DNA from 2 places in the Bradyrhizobium sp. DOA1 genome. Region 1 is predicted to be linked to the other one. Evidence: riboswitches for the same ligand, from Rfam matches in the RefSeq annotation. Region 1 holds a riboswitch; the other holds the start of a gene.
What was found. Region 1 has a riboswitch for cobalamin ahead of metE (5-methyltetrahydropteroyltriglutamate--homocysteine S-methyltransferase). Riboswitches for the same ligand answer to the same signal wherever they lie in the genome.
Positions count from the first base shown of each region.

Region 1 (7,892 bases):
CTGTCCAACAAGCCCTTGGCATAAAGACGGAGCTCGTAATATTGGCTCACTCTGTTTAAGTCCGGCGGCGCGTACATCGCAGAGAATCCTGCATAGATGCCACGAGCTGCCGAACCCTGGAGATCGGACTGCCAGAGTTGCCTGTCTGCTGCAACGTAGTAGATGCTATTCGCGTTTGCTCTCGGTAGAGTCGGATGCTGCAAGTCGGTGAAGCTGCTATTGTTGAAACCGGCGCCTACGCGCAACCAAGTCTCGGGCAAGCCTGGAGCAGCTTTGTTCTTGTAGCCCGCTTCGTCGAGGAAAAGAACGCCCGAGTTAGCCGTGCTCCACTCTAAGCCGGTCGGATTTTCAGCAATGTGTGCAAATTGACCGTCTGGACTTAATGAGCGCTGTATTGACGTCCTATTGTAGAAGCGTTCATCAAAATTGTACTTCAGATTGAGAGCTGGTGTAGGCGCGGCATTGTTGCTCATGCCTGCCTGGTACAGAATGTTGGACGAAGCCCCAAAAACGTTTACTGCTGCGTTCCCTCCGACCACCGTACCTGCGAACTCATTTATGTTTCTGAGATAGCCCATTTTGAGTTCGAGCTTCCCCTCAAATAGCGTCTGATAATAGGCAATCGTATTGATCCCCGCTCTATCTGGCCCCCCGGGCTTCCAGGTCCAATACTGCTGCTGGGCTCCTACGATGATCTGACCATCGGGAATCCCAAAACGACTGAGATCGTACGTTACGATCATGAAGTTTAGGGTATTAAATGTGGGGTTCTGACCAGCATATAGCTGATCGCGGATGGTGCTCCTCGCCGCATTCGGCAGTTGATTGGTGACAAAGGTGTTTACTGTCCCGCCAATATAGCCGATCCCGACTTCCGCTAGCGCAGATCTAACGCCGCCGTAATCCTGATCTATCGTATCGGCCGGGCCAGGAATACTGAGCCACATACCTTTTTCGCGGAGGCCCTCGAACTTTGCAAATGGATCGACCTTTTGTTGAGTTCTGCTGTTCACAACTAGAACCGCACTGTCCTGTTTTGCTGCAAATGCATTGGCAGTTTGTGCCAGGGTCTCGTGAGTGATGAGATGGACAGGTGGTTGGGACGGGGAGCTTCGCGGGAGCGGAGCGGGGCGGTTCTTCTTCTGAATTCCTCCCTGAGTCATCTTATTGGGAGTGCCGCTTTGTGGGCCAGGCATGGTGGCAGCTTGTGCCAGCGCGGTCTCCCCAAGGGGGGTGGCAGCGAGGGACAGTGCGACAGCAACCCATCTTTGTGCGCCGGCGGATGACGAGACAGCAGATCCGTTACGCCTGCTGGCGTCGTCAGATCCATATTGCATCCCGACTTCCTTAACGTATGGGGCCGCATTTCGCCGTCCACGATTGCCATGTGTCCTACATCTGCATCAATTGCTAAGGTTGGTAGGTGACACGAGCCGCGGCGCATTGCTCCTCGATTTGCGCCCTCGCCCCATGGGAAGCGATCAAATAGCGCTCGTTTCTCTGACTCCCGTGCCTCGCAGGGATCCGAGGACGATTTCAGGACAGGGATTCATCGATGTACTAGACGACGCCCAAAGCGTCCTTTACTTCCTCACCGAGACGATTGGAACGGATCGTATGCTGGAATAGGTTAGCGTCATAGCGAGTCTCTTGAAAGCGGAGGCTGCGAAGATGAACGGAACGAGCCTGTGAATTAGAAGTTCATGGCTGCAGCTGGGCAACAATTGAGACTATTGCGGATGGGAAATCCGGTTGGCGCGCAAAACACTTTTTGTTCGAAAGTCGCGCGCTCCTATCGAGTGGCGGTTCGAACCCCCACATCATCGGAGAGGAACGTAAGACGAGCGCCGGGAATAGGCTCCGCCGCCACGCAGCTGCTGAACTCGATGTGGCGCCCTAGGGATGGATGCTGCTCGGTCTTAATCCGAGTACTCGCAGCACAACATCATGTCTGCTGGGGGGGTGGCAAAGCCCGAGCAATCTTGCGAACCCGCTAGGCGACTTCGGCGGCCGGTTCCTTGGGCGTCTTTACGCGTGTTACGCTGCTTTTTCCATCGATGCTGACGGGTACTTCGCCGGCAACGGTTGCGCGACGAACGACGCGATGCTGGTCGCCGTAGTCGTACACCGCATAATGTTGCGTGGCGCGATTGTCCCACATTGCTACATCGCCTTCCTTCCAGCGCCAGCGCACTGTGTTTTCGAGCGCCGTGATATGAGACTGAAATAGATCAAATAATTTCTGGCCGTCGTATTTCGGAACACCAACGAAATTTTGCACCAGAGCGCCAAGCACTAGCGCGCGTTCGCCGGTCTCGGGATGCACGCGCACGACAGGATGCTCGGTCTGATAGATCGTTCTAGTGAAGATTTCGTCCAAATGCTTTTTGTCGAGCTCGCCGACGCGGGCCAATATTGCGTAGTCGAAGGCGTTGCTGTGAACGGCCCAAAGCTTGTCTGCAAGACGCTGCAGCGGCGGTGCTAGGTCGAGGTATGCCGTCACGGTGTTTGACCAGACGGTATCGCCACCGAATGGTGGAATCACTAGGCTTCGTAGTACCGCAATTTTGGGGTAGGCATCGACGAAGGTTCCGTCGGTGTGCCACAAGTCGGCGCGGCTACCGGCGCGGGCGGAATCAAGCTCGATGATTGACGCCGTACCTTTGATCGCACCGAGCGTCGGATGAGGTGCCAGCTTCCCGAAACGAAGGGCAAAGCGCTCTTGCTCGGCATCGTCGAGGTGTCCCTGGTCTCGGAAGAAGATGACCTTGTGCTCCAATAGCAACTCATTGATCGAGCCGATCGTCTGCTCCGGCAAACCGCCCGATAGCTTGACGTTGCGGATTTCTGCGCCGAGGCGCGCAGCGCATTTGACGATGTCGCTGCGAGGAACAACGCAATCCGACAAGACCGTATAAGTCATGGCTCCAAATCTCCAATTTGGCGGTTTCCGCTAAACTTAACTAGAGCTGTCGAACGCCAACTGCCGACCGCATAGCGGAATGCGTCAGATTCCTAGTGACAGCGCCGAGTTGGAGCTTGCGCTCCTGAAGCAACCTCGGACTTGTTGGTGCGACTCCGCTAAGGCTTAGTGCGGCTCTAAAGTTGACGTGGTCTATCAGTACGTTCAATTGCCAGAACTGGTAGTTGACCAATGCAAGAGCGCCTTGTCCTTCTAAGCGATTGAGGTCTCGTCCGCTGCCGAAGGAACAAGAAAGCTATTCGTATGGAAAAAGCGGTGGGAGGGGCGCAGAGATCGGTTCACATGGCCCTTTGAAGCTATCCGTGATGCTGCGCAAAATGCTGCAAACCGCAGTAGTGACGGTGAAGTGACAAGAGAGGGAAGTCTCTTCACTTCCTCTCGACTCGAGCCCAGAGACGAGGCGCCAGGGAGTGCTGTCCGAGATTCTGTCCCTTTGACGGTCCGTACGATTTGCGCGCACAGCGGCGGCGTTCAAGGCCAGGAGCTGCACGATACATCTAGCCAATAACAGCATAGCGGGGCCGAAAGCGGCTAGGACCATTTATAGCGCGCGATCGCACGTGACGGCGTGACGGCCACCTCTTCGTTCGGGTGGAAAGGCGCGCAGAGCTTCACATCACGATTGTTCGGTGACCTCGATGGCTCAATCGTTAGACCGTCAGGCTTGCCGATGCCGCAGCAAAGACGATCTCAGGGTTGACGTATCGCTTCTTCTGCAGATAATCGGAGGCGTCGAGGTTCTCCAGCTCTCACTCGATCTGGAGCTAAGAGGGAAGCCGGTGCGCTCTTGATCCGCTCAGGATTGAAGTAATGCCGGCGCTGCCCCCGCAACTGTAAGCGGCGAGCTCGCATCCAAACGTGTCACTGAAGCAGAAGCTTCGGGAAGGCGGGATGCAGGCGATGACCCGCGAGCCAGGAGACCTGCCCCGACAACATATTCGTCCACGGGCGGGGTGTCCGGTGGTACGCCTAGTGCGTTTCCGCCATGGCCTTTGCCCCCACACACAATGGGGTTAAAGCTATGTCTCTTCTCTCACTTCCTGTCGCAACCCTCGGCACGCCGCGTATCGGACCGCGCCGTGAGCTCAAGCTGGCGCTCGAAGCCTACTGGGCCGGTAAGATCAGCACCTCGCAGCTTCTTGAAGCAGCGGCCGGTCTTCGTGTCGCCAATTGGGCACGTCAGAAGTCGCTGGGCGTCAGTGTCATCCCATCAAATGACTTTTCGCTTTATGACCAGGTTCTCGATACGAGCGTCATGGTTGGCGCCATTCCCGAGATGTATGGCTGGGACGGCGGGCCGGTCTCGCTGCAGACCTATTTCGCCATGGCACGAGGCTCGCAAGATAAGGAACAAGGCGCGAGCCGCGGTCAAGCCCGAGCTCATGGCGCCGCTGCGCAGGAGATGACTAAGTGGTTCGATACCAACTACCACTACATGGTGCCCGAATTCCATAAGGGACAGACCTTCAGGCTCTCCTCCCGCAAACCGATCGAGGAATATGAGGAGGCGAAAGCCCTTGGCTATCAAACGCGTCCTGTCTTGGTCGGACCGGTCACCTTCCTGAAGCTCGGCAAGAGTGCCGATCCGACATTTGATCCGATTTCGCTGCTCGAGAGCCTCGTACCCGTCTATGTCGAGGTGCTCAAGGAACTGGCGAAACGTGGAGCCGAGTGGGTCCAGCTTGACGAGCCGTATCTGGTGCTTGATCTCGACGAGACGACGCGGCGTGCGGTCCAGCGTGCCTATGGACGTCTTGCTGAGGAGGCGCCTGGCATCAAAATCATGCTTACGACTTATTTCGGAGCGATCGGCGACAATCTGGCGACCGCTCTGGGACTGCCTGTGGCCGGGTTGCACGTGGATCTTGTCCGCGCTCCCCAGCAATTGAGCCAAATTGAAACCAACGCCCGCGCGGACCTCGTGGTTTCGCTCGGCGTCATCGACGGCCGCAACGTGTGGCGCTCGAACCTGTCTGCACTGGTCGAGCGGCTCAAGCCTTTCATTGCAAAGTTCGGCAAGGATCGCGTGCAACTCGCCCCGTCTTGCTCGCTCTTGCATGTCCCGATCGACGTTCAGCTCGAGACCGATATCGATTCGGATGTGAAGAGGTGGCTTGCTTTCTCGGTGCAGAAGATCGACGAGCTCGCGGCCTTGGGGAAAGCACTCGCAGGCGACGGAAGCGCCATTGCCGCGCTTTCCGAATCAGACCGTGCAGCGAAGGCTCGCCGGGCATCACCGAAGATCTATAACAGGGCTGTCGCACAGCGGGCGGCGGCGATTGACGAGGCTATGTGCCGTCGCAACAGCGCTTTTACGACCCGTGCCGAGGTTCAGCGCAAGCGTTTCGGCCTGCCGCTTTTTCCCACGACAACAATCGGCTCGTTCCCACAGACCGCGCAGGTACGCAACGCCCGCTCCGCGCGTGCCCAGGGACAGTTGACAAAGGCGGAATATGAACAATTCCTGAAAGAGGAAACGGCTCGGGCCGTCCTTTGGCAGGAGGAGATTGGGCTCGACGTTCTTGTTCACGGCGAGTTCGAGCGCAACGATATGGTCCAGTATTTCGCTGAACAGCTTTCCGGCTTCGTGTTTACAAAGCATGGCTGGGTGCAATCTTACGGCTCACGTTACGTTCGTCCGCCCATTCTGTTCGGCGATGTCTCGCGGCCGAAGCCGATGACCATCGAATGGTGGCGCTACGCGCAGTCCCTAACCAGAAAGCCGATGAAGGCCATGCTTACGGGGCCGGTGACGATCCTAAATTGGTCGTTTGTCCGCGACGATATTCCGCGGAGCGAGGCCTGCCGTCAGATCGCGCTCGCCATCCGTGATGAGGTCGCCGAACTGGAAAGAGCCGGCGCAACCATGATCCAAATCGATGAGGCCGCACTACGCGAAGGTTTGCCTCTCCGCCGCTCCGATTGGAAGTCTTATCTCGACTGGGCAGTGGAAAGCTTCCGCCTCTGTTCCTCCGGTGTTGCCGATGCGACGCAGATCCATACCCACATGTGCTATTCGGAGTTCAACGCCATCATCGATGCAATTGCCGCGATGGACGCAGATGTCATCTCGATCGAAACGTCCCGTTCTAAGATGGAGCTGCTCGACGCATTCACTGCCTTCAAATACCCAAACGACATCGGCCCTGGCGTCTACGACATCCACTCGCCTCGCGTTCCCGAGGCTGCTGAGATGGCGGATCTCATCGCGCGAGCCCGCCAACGACTGTCGGATTCACAGCTCTGGATCAATCCGGATTGCGGCCTAAAGACCCGCAAATGGACCGAAGTCCGTCCGGCGCTCGTCAACATGGTTGCCGCGGCCCGCGAAATGCGCAACGCGATATGGAGTCGTAAATGTCTGAAGCAAAGTGGAAGTTGACGAAGTGTATGGGTGCGGCCTGCCTAGGCCTACTCCTAGCGGCGCCGGCAAAGGCGCAAGCGATCTGGACCTGGACCAACCAATACGGATCAACCCTAGCGGTAGACAACTATAATCCGAACACAGGCGCGATTTCCGGCACTTATACGAACAATGCGAGCAATAGCTGCGATGAAGGTACTCCTCAAGCGTTGACGGGCTGGCTCGCGCAGACCAGTAGCGGCGCGGCGATCAGCTTTTCGGTGAATTTTGTAGGCTGCGGATCGACAACGGTGTGGACTGGGCAGCTGAACGCTGCATCGGGATTTCAGGGACTCTGGCTACTTTCGCTCGCCGAACCGGTGGCATGGAATGGCATCAGCGCCGGCGCGGACACGTTCACCTTTGCAAGCGGCGACAAAGCGAAACTGCCTTCCGCTAGCGGAGAGGTGGCCAAGAGCGGTGCAGGCGAGAAGCTATCGAATACAAAGAACCGCAAATGACATGACCTGCCTGCGGCAAGAGAAAGAACGTCATCACGCTAATCTCTTATCCCGCCTTTATCGTGCGCCGACGCTCGCTCCAAAGCTGATTTGATATCGAACTCGAGATCGGTCCCTGCCGAGCCTGAATCGCCCACCTGTTCAGGCTCGGTCTTGTCGTTGGAATTCTAGGGAGGCTGACGTATCGATGGGCCAAGGTTCGGACGCTCGCGCCTGGCCCTTTTTGCGCACATCGTCGGGATCAAGTTACGCCTTAAGCCGATTTGGCGTGATGTCCTTTAGCAGGTCCGCTCCGAGAGTCGCCCACGCTGCGGACAGACCTTAAACCCCCGAACGTCCTCTACTTAGGCGTTCAGACAGGAATGTCATCATTATGGATAGCCAGGAGTTTGAGATTACCGGCGATGCACGTTGCAACAACTAGAATGATTGCCATTCCGATCATGCCAGTTTCAAAGGATCCTGTTCTGTCCTTAAGAAAGCCGACCATGTAGGGGCCGACGAAGGCGCCAAAGGCACCAATGGAATTGATGAATGCGATGCCTCCGGCGGCAGCGGGACCGGTAAGAAAACTCTGCGGGATCGTGTAGAGGATTGTGCGCGCGGAAATCGTGCCGATCAGAGCAAGTGTCATGCATGTGAGCGCCGGTACAAGCGACGTGAGCATTACCGATAAGACAAGTCCGGTGGCGCCAAGCATCAATGCGGCGATCAGATTAGAGATCTTTTGCCCCTTGCGATCGACAAGGCGCGCCCAGAGCAACATGCCTATTGTCACAAAGAAATAGGGCATGGCTGAGAGCCAGCCAACCTGCATGTTGTTCAAGTTGTGGCTCTTCAAAATCAGAGGGAGCCAGATACCGATCCCATAGGAGCTGATCGTGAAAGCGAAAGTGATGCCCGTCAACATTACCACGCGAACATCCTTTGTCGCAGCCCAGAGATCCTTTCTGACTCTATCGTGCTTTTCCCCAGCGAGCTCGCCCAGCAACGCTTCCCGCTCGCGGGGCGTCAGCCACGCTGCTTTGTCCGGTGTGTCGGCTAG
Region 1 covers NZ_JXJM01000001.1:530,757-538,648, reverse strand. The annotation lists gene SE91_RS34980 (carbohydrate porin) at 1-1,337, opposite strand, end outside; gene SE91_RS02520 (TauD/TfdA dioxygenase family protein) at 1,994-2,923, opposite strand; cobalamin riboswitch at 3,702-3,926, shown strand; gene metE (5-methyltetrahydropteroyltriglutamate--homocysteine S-methyltransferase) at 4,005-6,365, shown strand; gene SE91_RS02510 (avidin/streptavidin family protein) at 6,341-6,847, shown strand; gene SE91_RS02505 (MFS transporter) at 7,200-7,892, opposite strand, start outside.

Region 2 (7,892 bases), 3.6 Mb from region 1:
CGGTTTTGAAAGAGGCCGGATGCGGCGAGCGGCTCGTGATCTTCGCGCGGGCGATCAGTGCTGCCGACGAGAAGATCGAGACCGTCACGCTGAACGAAGCGACACCCGAAATGGCCGACATGCGCACGCTGGTGATCGTCGGCAATTCGCAGACGCGCCGCGTCGGCCGCTGGGTCTATGCGCCGAGGCGGGCAGAATGACCGAGCCATTGCATGATCTCGGCCACGCTCTCGACCCGCAGCCGCTCGGGCAGCTGCGGTCGCGAGATCATGATCACGGGCAGGCCCAGCATGCGAGCCGCATCGATCTTGGCGCGCGCGCCGTCGCCGCCGGAATTGCGGGCGACGATCAAGGCGATGCCGCGCGTGCGCATCATCTGAAGCTCGCCGTCGAGAGTGAAGGGGCCGCGCGACACGATCACGTCCGCGGCGAACGGCAGGAGCGCTTCGGGCGGGTCGACGAAGCGCAGGGTGTAGGTGTGCTGCGGCTTGTTCGCGAATGGCGCGATGTGCTGCCGGCCGATCGCGAGGAACACGTTTGCCGATGCCTCGGGCAGCGCGGCGACGGCGGTATTGACGTTGCTGACTTCGATCCAGTTGTCGCCGGGCGCTTTCGTCCAGGGCGCGCGTTCGAGAGCTATCAACGGTGTTCCAGCTTTCGCGCATGCCGCAACAGCATTGCGGCTCATCTCGGCCGCGAAGGGATGCGTCGCGTCGATCACATGCGTGATGGCTTCGCGGCGGATGTAATCGGCAAGCCCGTTCGCGCCGCCGAAGCCGCCGATGCGGGTCGGCAGCGGCTGATCGGTCGGCGCGCGGGTGCGGCCGCCATAGGAATAGATGGCCTCGATGCCGGCGCGCGCGATCTCCGCGGCGAGCAGGCTCGCATCGGCAGTTCCGCCCAGAACGAGGGCGCGAATCATGGTTGATCCCTGGCTGACCATCATCGGTATCGGCGAAGATGGCCTTGCGGGCCTGTCGGAGGCAAGTCGAAAGGCGCTCGCCACGGCGAAAACCGTGTTCGGCGGCGAGCGTCATCTTGCGCTCGCGGATGTCGGCAGCCGCGGCCGTCCATGGCCGGTGCCGTTCGACTCCGATGTCGTGCTGAGCTGCCGTGGCCGGCCTACGGCCGTGCTCGCGTCCGGCGATCCGTTCTGGCATGGCGCGGGCGCAAGCCTTGCCGAGAAGCTCGGTCGCAACGAGTGGACTGCGCATTCCGCGCCGTCGACCTTCTCGCTCGCGGCTGCGCGGCTGGGTTGGCGCCTGGAATCCGTGATTTGTCTCGGCTTGCACGCCGCACCGTTCGAACGTCTCGTTCCGCATCTCGCGCGAGATGCGCGCATTATCTGCCTCGTGCGCGATGGCAAGGCCGCCAGCGACTTCGCGAAATGGCTGACGGGGCGTGGCTGGGGCGCCTCGACATTGTGGGCTCTCGCCGAGCTCGGCGGACCGCGTGAAAATGTCCGGGAGTATCGGGCCAAGGACTTTGCTGGTGATCTCGCTGGAAATCTGGTCGCAGTCGCGGTGGAGGCGAGGGGCACACAGGGGATCCCCCGCAGCTCGGGTCTGCCGGACGATCTCTTCGTCCATGACGGCCAGATCACCAAGCGGCCGGTGCGCGCACTCGCACTTTCGGCGCTGGCTCCGCGTGCCGGTGAGCGGCTGTGGGATATCGGCGCGGGCTCAGGCTCGGTCTCCGTGGAGTGGGCGCTGTGCGGTGGGGTAGCGAGCGCAATCGAGGTGCGCGAGGATCGCGTTGCGAACATCCGCAGCAATGCAGCTGCGTTCGGATTAACGCACCGGATCACCGTCATCACGGGAAGGGCGCCGGAAGCTATTGCCGGGCTGGACGCACCAGATGCCGTCTTCATCGGTGGCGGTCTCGATCGCGCGATGTTCGATACAGTCTGGTCGCAACTCGCGCCGGGTGCGCGGCTGGTTGCACATTCAGTCACGCTGGAGACGGAATCGCTGCTCGGCGAGCTGCATCAGCGCCACGGCGGCGGCCTGATGCGGGTCGACATTTCGTATGCAGCGCCACTCGGCCGCTACCGATCCTGGGGGGCGGTGCGGCCGCTCGTGCAGTGGAGTGCGGTCCGATGAAGGTCGCCGGATTCGGATTCAGGCAGGATGTGACGCTGGCCGCGCTGCGCGACGCGTTGCTGGCCGCCGGCGGTCCCGATGGCCTTGCTGCGGTCGCCACCGTCAGCGACAAGGCTGACGCGCAGGCGTTGAAGCGGCTTGCGCATGAATGCGGCGTGCCGATCAGAGCCATTCCCGCAGAAGCGCTGGCTGGCATAAATACGCCGACACAGTCGATGCGCATCGCGGAAAACTTCGGCACCGGATCGGTGGCCGAAGCCGTAGCGCTGGCAGCCGCCGGCCCTCGCGCACGCCTGATTGCGACGCGAGTGGTCTCGCAGGATCGCACCGCGACCGCGGCGATCGCCGAAGGAGACGGCGCATGACCGTGCATTTCATCGGCGCCGGACCGGGCGCCGCTGATCTCCTGACCTTGCGCGGCCGCGATCTGATCGCAGCCTCGCCGGTCTGCCTCTATGCGGGATCGCTGGTGCCGGAGGGCGTGCTGGCGCATTGCCCGCGAGGGGCGCGCATCGTCAACACCGCGCCGCTGTCGCTCGACGAGATCATTGCGGAGATCGCCGCCGCGCATGCGCAGGGCAAGGATGTGGCGCGCCTGCATTCCGGCGATCTCTCGATCTGGTCGGCGATGGGCGAGCAACTCCGTCGCCTGCGCGCGCTCGGCATTCCCTACACGGTCACGCCGGGCGTGCCGTCCTTCTCCGCCGCTGCCGCGGCGCTGGAGACCGAGCTGACGCTGCCTGGCCTTACCCAGACGGTCGTGCTGACGCGCACGCCGGGCCGCGCCAGCGCGATGCCCGAGGGCGAAAAGCTCTCGGCCTTCGCCGCCACCGGCGCCGTGCTCGCGATCCACCTGTCGATCCATCTGCTCGACAAGGTCGTGGCCGAGTTGACGCCGCATTATGGCGCGGACTGCCCGGTCGCGGTCGTCTGGCGCGCGAGCTGGCCGGACCAGCGCATCGTCCGCGCGACGCTCGGCTCGCTCGATGCCGCCGTGGGCGGCGAGATGGAGCGCACCGCTCTGATCCTGGTCGGCAAGACGCTGGGCGCGGCGGATTTCGACGAGAGCCGCCTCTATGCCGCCGACTACGATCGCCGCTATCGGCCGGTCGGCGCCGAGCCACGCTTTCCGGAGGCGACGTGATGGCGGCCGGCCTCGTCATCTCCGCGCCGGCCTCAGGCGTCGGCAAGACCACGCTGACGCTGGCGCTCGCGCGCGCCTGGCGCAATCGCGGCCTCAACGTGCAGTGCTTCAAGAGCGGCCCTGATTATATCGATCCCGCCTTTCATGCCGCCGCCACGGGACGCGCCTCCGTCAATGTCGACAGCTGGGCGATGGACCGGGGCGCTATCGCGCATCTCGTCAGCCGCGGTGTGGACGCCGATATCGTGCTCGCCGAGGGCTCGATGGGCCTGTTCGACGGTGTCGCTGCGCGCGGTGTCTCCGGCACCGGCGCCACCGCTGACATTGCGGAGATGCTGGGCTGGCCGGTGGTGCTGGTGATCGACCCCTCAGGACAAGCGCAAACCGCGGCGGCGATCGCCGCAGGCCTTCGCGACTACCGCAAGGGCGTGCGCCTTGCCGGCGTCGTGCTCAACCGCGTCGCCAGCCCGCGTCACGAGGATCTCGTGCGGCGTGCGCTTGATGATGCCGGCATCGCCGTGTTCGGTGCGCTGCCGCGCCATGCCGAGATCAGCCTGCCGAAGCGGCATCTTGGCCTCGTGCAGGCCGAGGAGCAGGCCGAGATCGGCAAGCTGATCGACGAAGCCGCACGCTTCGTCGCCGAGCATGTCGATCTCGACGCGGTGCTGCGCGCGGCTGCGGGTTGGTCACCGCAGCCGGCCGCGAATGGACTGAACGTCACGCCGCCGGGGCAGCGCATTGCGCTCGCCCGCGATGCGGCATTCTCCTTCGTCTATCCGCACATGCTGGAAGCCTGGCGCGCGGCCGGCGCCGAGATCGTGCCGTTCTCGCCGCTGGCCGATGAAGCGCCCGACGCGAACGCGGACGTTTGCTGGCTGCCCGGCGGCTATCCCGAGCTTCATGCCGGCAGGATCGCGGCCAATGCACGCTTTCGCAGCAGCCTGCAATCGTTTGCCGAGATGCGGCCGGTGCATGGCGAATGCGGGGGCTATATGGTGCTGGGTGCCGCTTTGACCGACGCGGACGGTGTCCGCCACGAGATGACGGGGCTGCTCGGTCTGGAGACCAGCTTTGCCAAGCGCCGCATGCATCTGGGCTATCGCCTTGCCGAACTGGCTGCGCCGATGCCGGGACATCAGGCTGGCGCGCGCCTGCGCGGGCACGAGTTCCACTACTCGACCATCCTCGCGCAGCCCGACATACCATTGGCTGTCGTGCACGATGCGACCGGCGCTGTCATCGCCGAGACCGGCTCGCGGCGAGGCCACGCCACCGGCACGTTCTTCCATCTGATCGCGGAGGACCGGTGAGCGGTTTTGTCTCTTTCGTCTCCGCCGGCCCCGGCGATCCCGAGCTTCTGACGATGAAAGGGGCTGCGCGGCTGCGCGAGGCCGACGTCGTGCTCTACGACGACCTTGCCTCCGGCGCGATCCTCGATCTTGCCCGGCCGGGCGCCAATCTCGTCGCGGTGGGGAAGCGGGCAGGGCGGCCCTCGACCAAGCAGCACCACGTCAACCGCCTCCTGGTCGACTATGCCGCGACCGGTGCCCGTGTCGTGCGCCTCAAGTCCGGCGATGCCGGCATTTTCGGCCGGCTCGAGGAGGAGCTGGAGACGCTGCGCGAGGCCGGCATCGGCTACGAGATCATTCCCGGCGTCACATCCGCCTGCGTCGCCGCCGCGCAAGCTGGCATCCCCCTGACCCGGCGCCACACCTCGCGGCGGGTCCAGTTTTTGACTGGAGCGGACGTCACCGGCGAGCTGCCGCCGAACCTGAATTGGGCGGCGCTGGCCGATCCGGAGGCGACCACCGTGGTCTATATGGGCCGGCGCACCTTTCCGGCGCTTGCCGCAAGATTGATCGAACACGGCCTCGCCGCGAATACGCCGGCGCTGTTCGCGGAATCCCTCGGCCGTTCCGACGAGCGGCTGGTGCGCACCACGATTGCCGAGCTGGCCGAGCAGCTTGCGCGCGGCGGCGCCGCTTCCACGGCTGCCGTCATCCTGTTCGGGGCGCTGGCGGGGGATGATCGGTCATGATCGTCGCGCTTCGCCCCTTGACGCCAGCTCTGCGAAAAGGGCACACAAGAGAGGCATGGTGCTCGACGCGGCGCAAAGCGCCGGAGCATAATCGGGAATGGGGATGGGCGGACCCAGTTGCGGCGCCCAAAACCCCAGCCGCCCCCGCGACTGTAAGCGGTGAGGGGCTCCGATCAGCCACTGGGCCGCGAGGCTCGGGAAGGCCGGAGAACCCCAGTGAACCGCGAGCCAGGAGACCGGCCGTGCATGTTTTGAGGCCAAGGCCGTCGGGTGTGACGGCAGGAAGGATCTGAGCCATGCATATCGAACCAGGATTGGTGACGGGCGCCAAGCTCGTGCTGAGTTACGCAACCGGCATCGCCGCAGGCGGCGTTGCCTTGAAGCTCGCAGTCGAAACCGTGCGCGAGCAGGGCATCGGCTCGTTCGCCGCGCGGACACTGGCCACGACGACCCTCGTGTTCGTCTTCTTCGAGATCCTGCCGCACTTCCCGGTCGGGGTGTCAGAGGTGCACTTCATCCTGGGCTCGACCTTGTTCCTGCTGTTCGGCGCGGCGCCGGCCGCGTTCGGTCTCGCTTTTGGGCTGCTGCTTCAGGGCATGCTGTTCGAGCCGGTGGACCTGCCGCAATACGGCATGAACGTCACCACGCTGCTGGTGCCGCTGTTCGCGATCCAGGCGATTGCCACGCGCATCATTCCGCGCAACACCGCCTATGTCGATCTGAAGTACGGTCAGGCGCTGGCGCTGTCGACGACTTATCAAGCCGGTGTTGTCGCCTGGGTGGCGTTCTGGGCGCTCTATGGCTCAGGCTTCGCCATGACCAACCTCGCCAGCATCGCGACCTTCGCGGCCTCCTATGCGCTGGTCATCGTGATCGAGCCGCTGGCTGATCTTGCCGTGCTGGCGTTGGCGAAGTCGGTGCGTGGCGTCACCGCGCCCGGCTTGGTCACCCCGCGCCTGCACAACGCGGCGTAAGAGATCCAGCGAGGGGCGGCCGGTGCGGCCGCCCTTTGCGCTCGTCATGCTCACGCTCTCCCTGATAGGCATCGGTTGCGGCGATCCCGGGCAGCTCACGCGCGCCGCAATCGCCGCCATCAACGCGGCCGATCTTGTCCTGATCCCGCGCAAGGGGACGGCGAAATCCGACCTTGCGGATTTGCGGCGGACGATCTGCGCGGACGTGCTCACCAGCGCGCGCACGCGGATTGCCGAATTCGATCTTCCGGTGCGGGACGCGGGCGAGGCGGATTATCGCAAAGGCGTGGATGATTGGCACGATGCGGTCGCTGCGACCTGGTCGCAGACGATCGCAGATCATCTCGAAGGCGACGGCAAGGTCGCGTTGCTGATCTGGGGCGATCCTTCGCTCTATGATTCCTCGCTGCGCATTGCGCGCCGGCTCGAGCCGTTGCCTGATGTCGGGGTCGTGCCCGGCATCACCTCGATCCAGGCGTTGTGCGCGGCGCATGCGCTGCCGCTCAACGACATCGGCGAGCCGTTCCTGGTGACGACCGGGCGCCGCCTGCGCGAAGGCGGCTGGCCGCAAGGCGTCGATACCGTGGTGGTGATGCTCGACGGTGGCACCGCGTTCCAGTCGCTCGATCCGGCCGGTCTTCACATCTGGTGGGGCGCCTATCTCGGCATGCAGGATCAGATCATCCTGTCCGGCGCGCTGGCCGAGGCCGGTCCGCGCATCGTCGCGCTGCGGCAGGAGGCGCGCGAACGGCACGGCTGGATCATGGACAGCTACATTCTCAAGCGCCTGACGTAAGCGAGGCAGCATGCTCCCCGAATGGGTCTTTCGACAGTGCCCCGAAATCTCCGCCGCTCATCGCGAGGCGGCAGTGGCGCGGCAGGTGCAACTGACGAAGCCGACCGGCGCGCTCGGGCGGCTCGAGCAACTCGCCATCGAGCTTGCGGGCCTGCAAGCAACGGAGCAACCGCGCGCCGCGCGCGTGCCGATCATCGTCTTCGCCGGCGATCACGGTATCGTCGCGCAGGGCGTCTCGGCCTATCCGCAGGAAGTGACCATCGCCATGATGGCGAATTTTGCCTCCGGCGGCGCCGCGATCTCGGTCCTGGCGCGCGAGCTCGGCTCCAGCCTGGAGGTGGTCGACGCCGGCACACTGGCGTCAGAGGAGATGACGGGCGTCGTTACGGACAAGCCGCGCTCTGGCACGCGTGATTTCAGTGCCGAAGCTGCACTCACGCCTGTCGAGTTGGCATTCGCATTCGACGCGGGTCAACGCGCCGTCGCGCGCGCAGCCGCCAATCAGCCTGATCTGCTGATCTTCGGCGAGATGGGCATCGGCAACACCACGGCGTCGGCGGCGATTGCGGCAAGCCTGCTCGGCATCAGTGCCGAGGAAATCGCCGGCAGCGGCACCGGCATCGATGCCGCCGGCCGCGCGCACAAGGCGCGTGTGATCGACGCCGCGATCGCGCGCCATGGCACTGCGGGGGCGTCGCCCGAAAAAATCTTACGCGCGGTCGGCGGTCTCGAGATCGCGGCGATCTCAGGCGCGATCATCGCAGCCGCGCAAGCCCGCATTCCCGTTTTGATCGACGGCTTCATTGTCTCGGTCGCGGCGCTGGCGGCGGTGCGGCTC
Region 2 covers NZ_JXJM01000001.1:4,120,211-4,128,102, reverse strand. The annotation lists gene cobJ (precorrin-3B C(17)-methyltransferase) at 1-200, shown strand, start outside; gene SE91_RS19550 (cobalt-precorrin-6A reductase) at 176-922, opposite strand; gene SE91_RS19545 (bifunctional cobalt-precorrin-7 (C(5))-methyltransferase/cobalt-precorrin-6B (C(15))-methyltransferase) at 921-2,102, shown strand; gene SE91_RS19540 (cobalamin biosynthesis protein) at 2,099-2,467, shown strand; gene cobM (precorrin-4 C(11)-methyltransferase) at 2,464-3,246, shown strand; gene SE91_RS19530 (cobyrinic acid a,c-diamide synthase CobB) at 3,246-4,556, shown strand; gene cobA (uroporphyrinogen-III C-methyltransferase) at 4,553-5,284, shown strand; cobalamin riboswitch at 5,324-5,543, shown strand; gene SE91_RS19520 (energy-coupling factor ABC transporter permease) at 5,581-6,258, shown strand; gene cobF (precorrin-6A synthase (deacetylating)) at 6,305-7,054, shown strand; gene cobT (nicotinate-nucleotide--dimethylbenzimidazole phosphoribosyltransferase) at 7,065-7,892, shown strand, end outside.
Region 2: linked by a shared signal. The riboswitch ahead of SE91_RS19520 (energy-coupling factor ABC transporter permease) and the one ahead of metE (5-methyltetrahydropteroyltriglutamate--homocysteine S-methyltransferase) in region 1 are both predicted to bind cobalamin.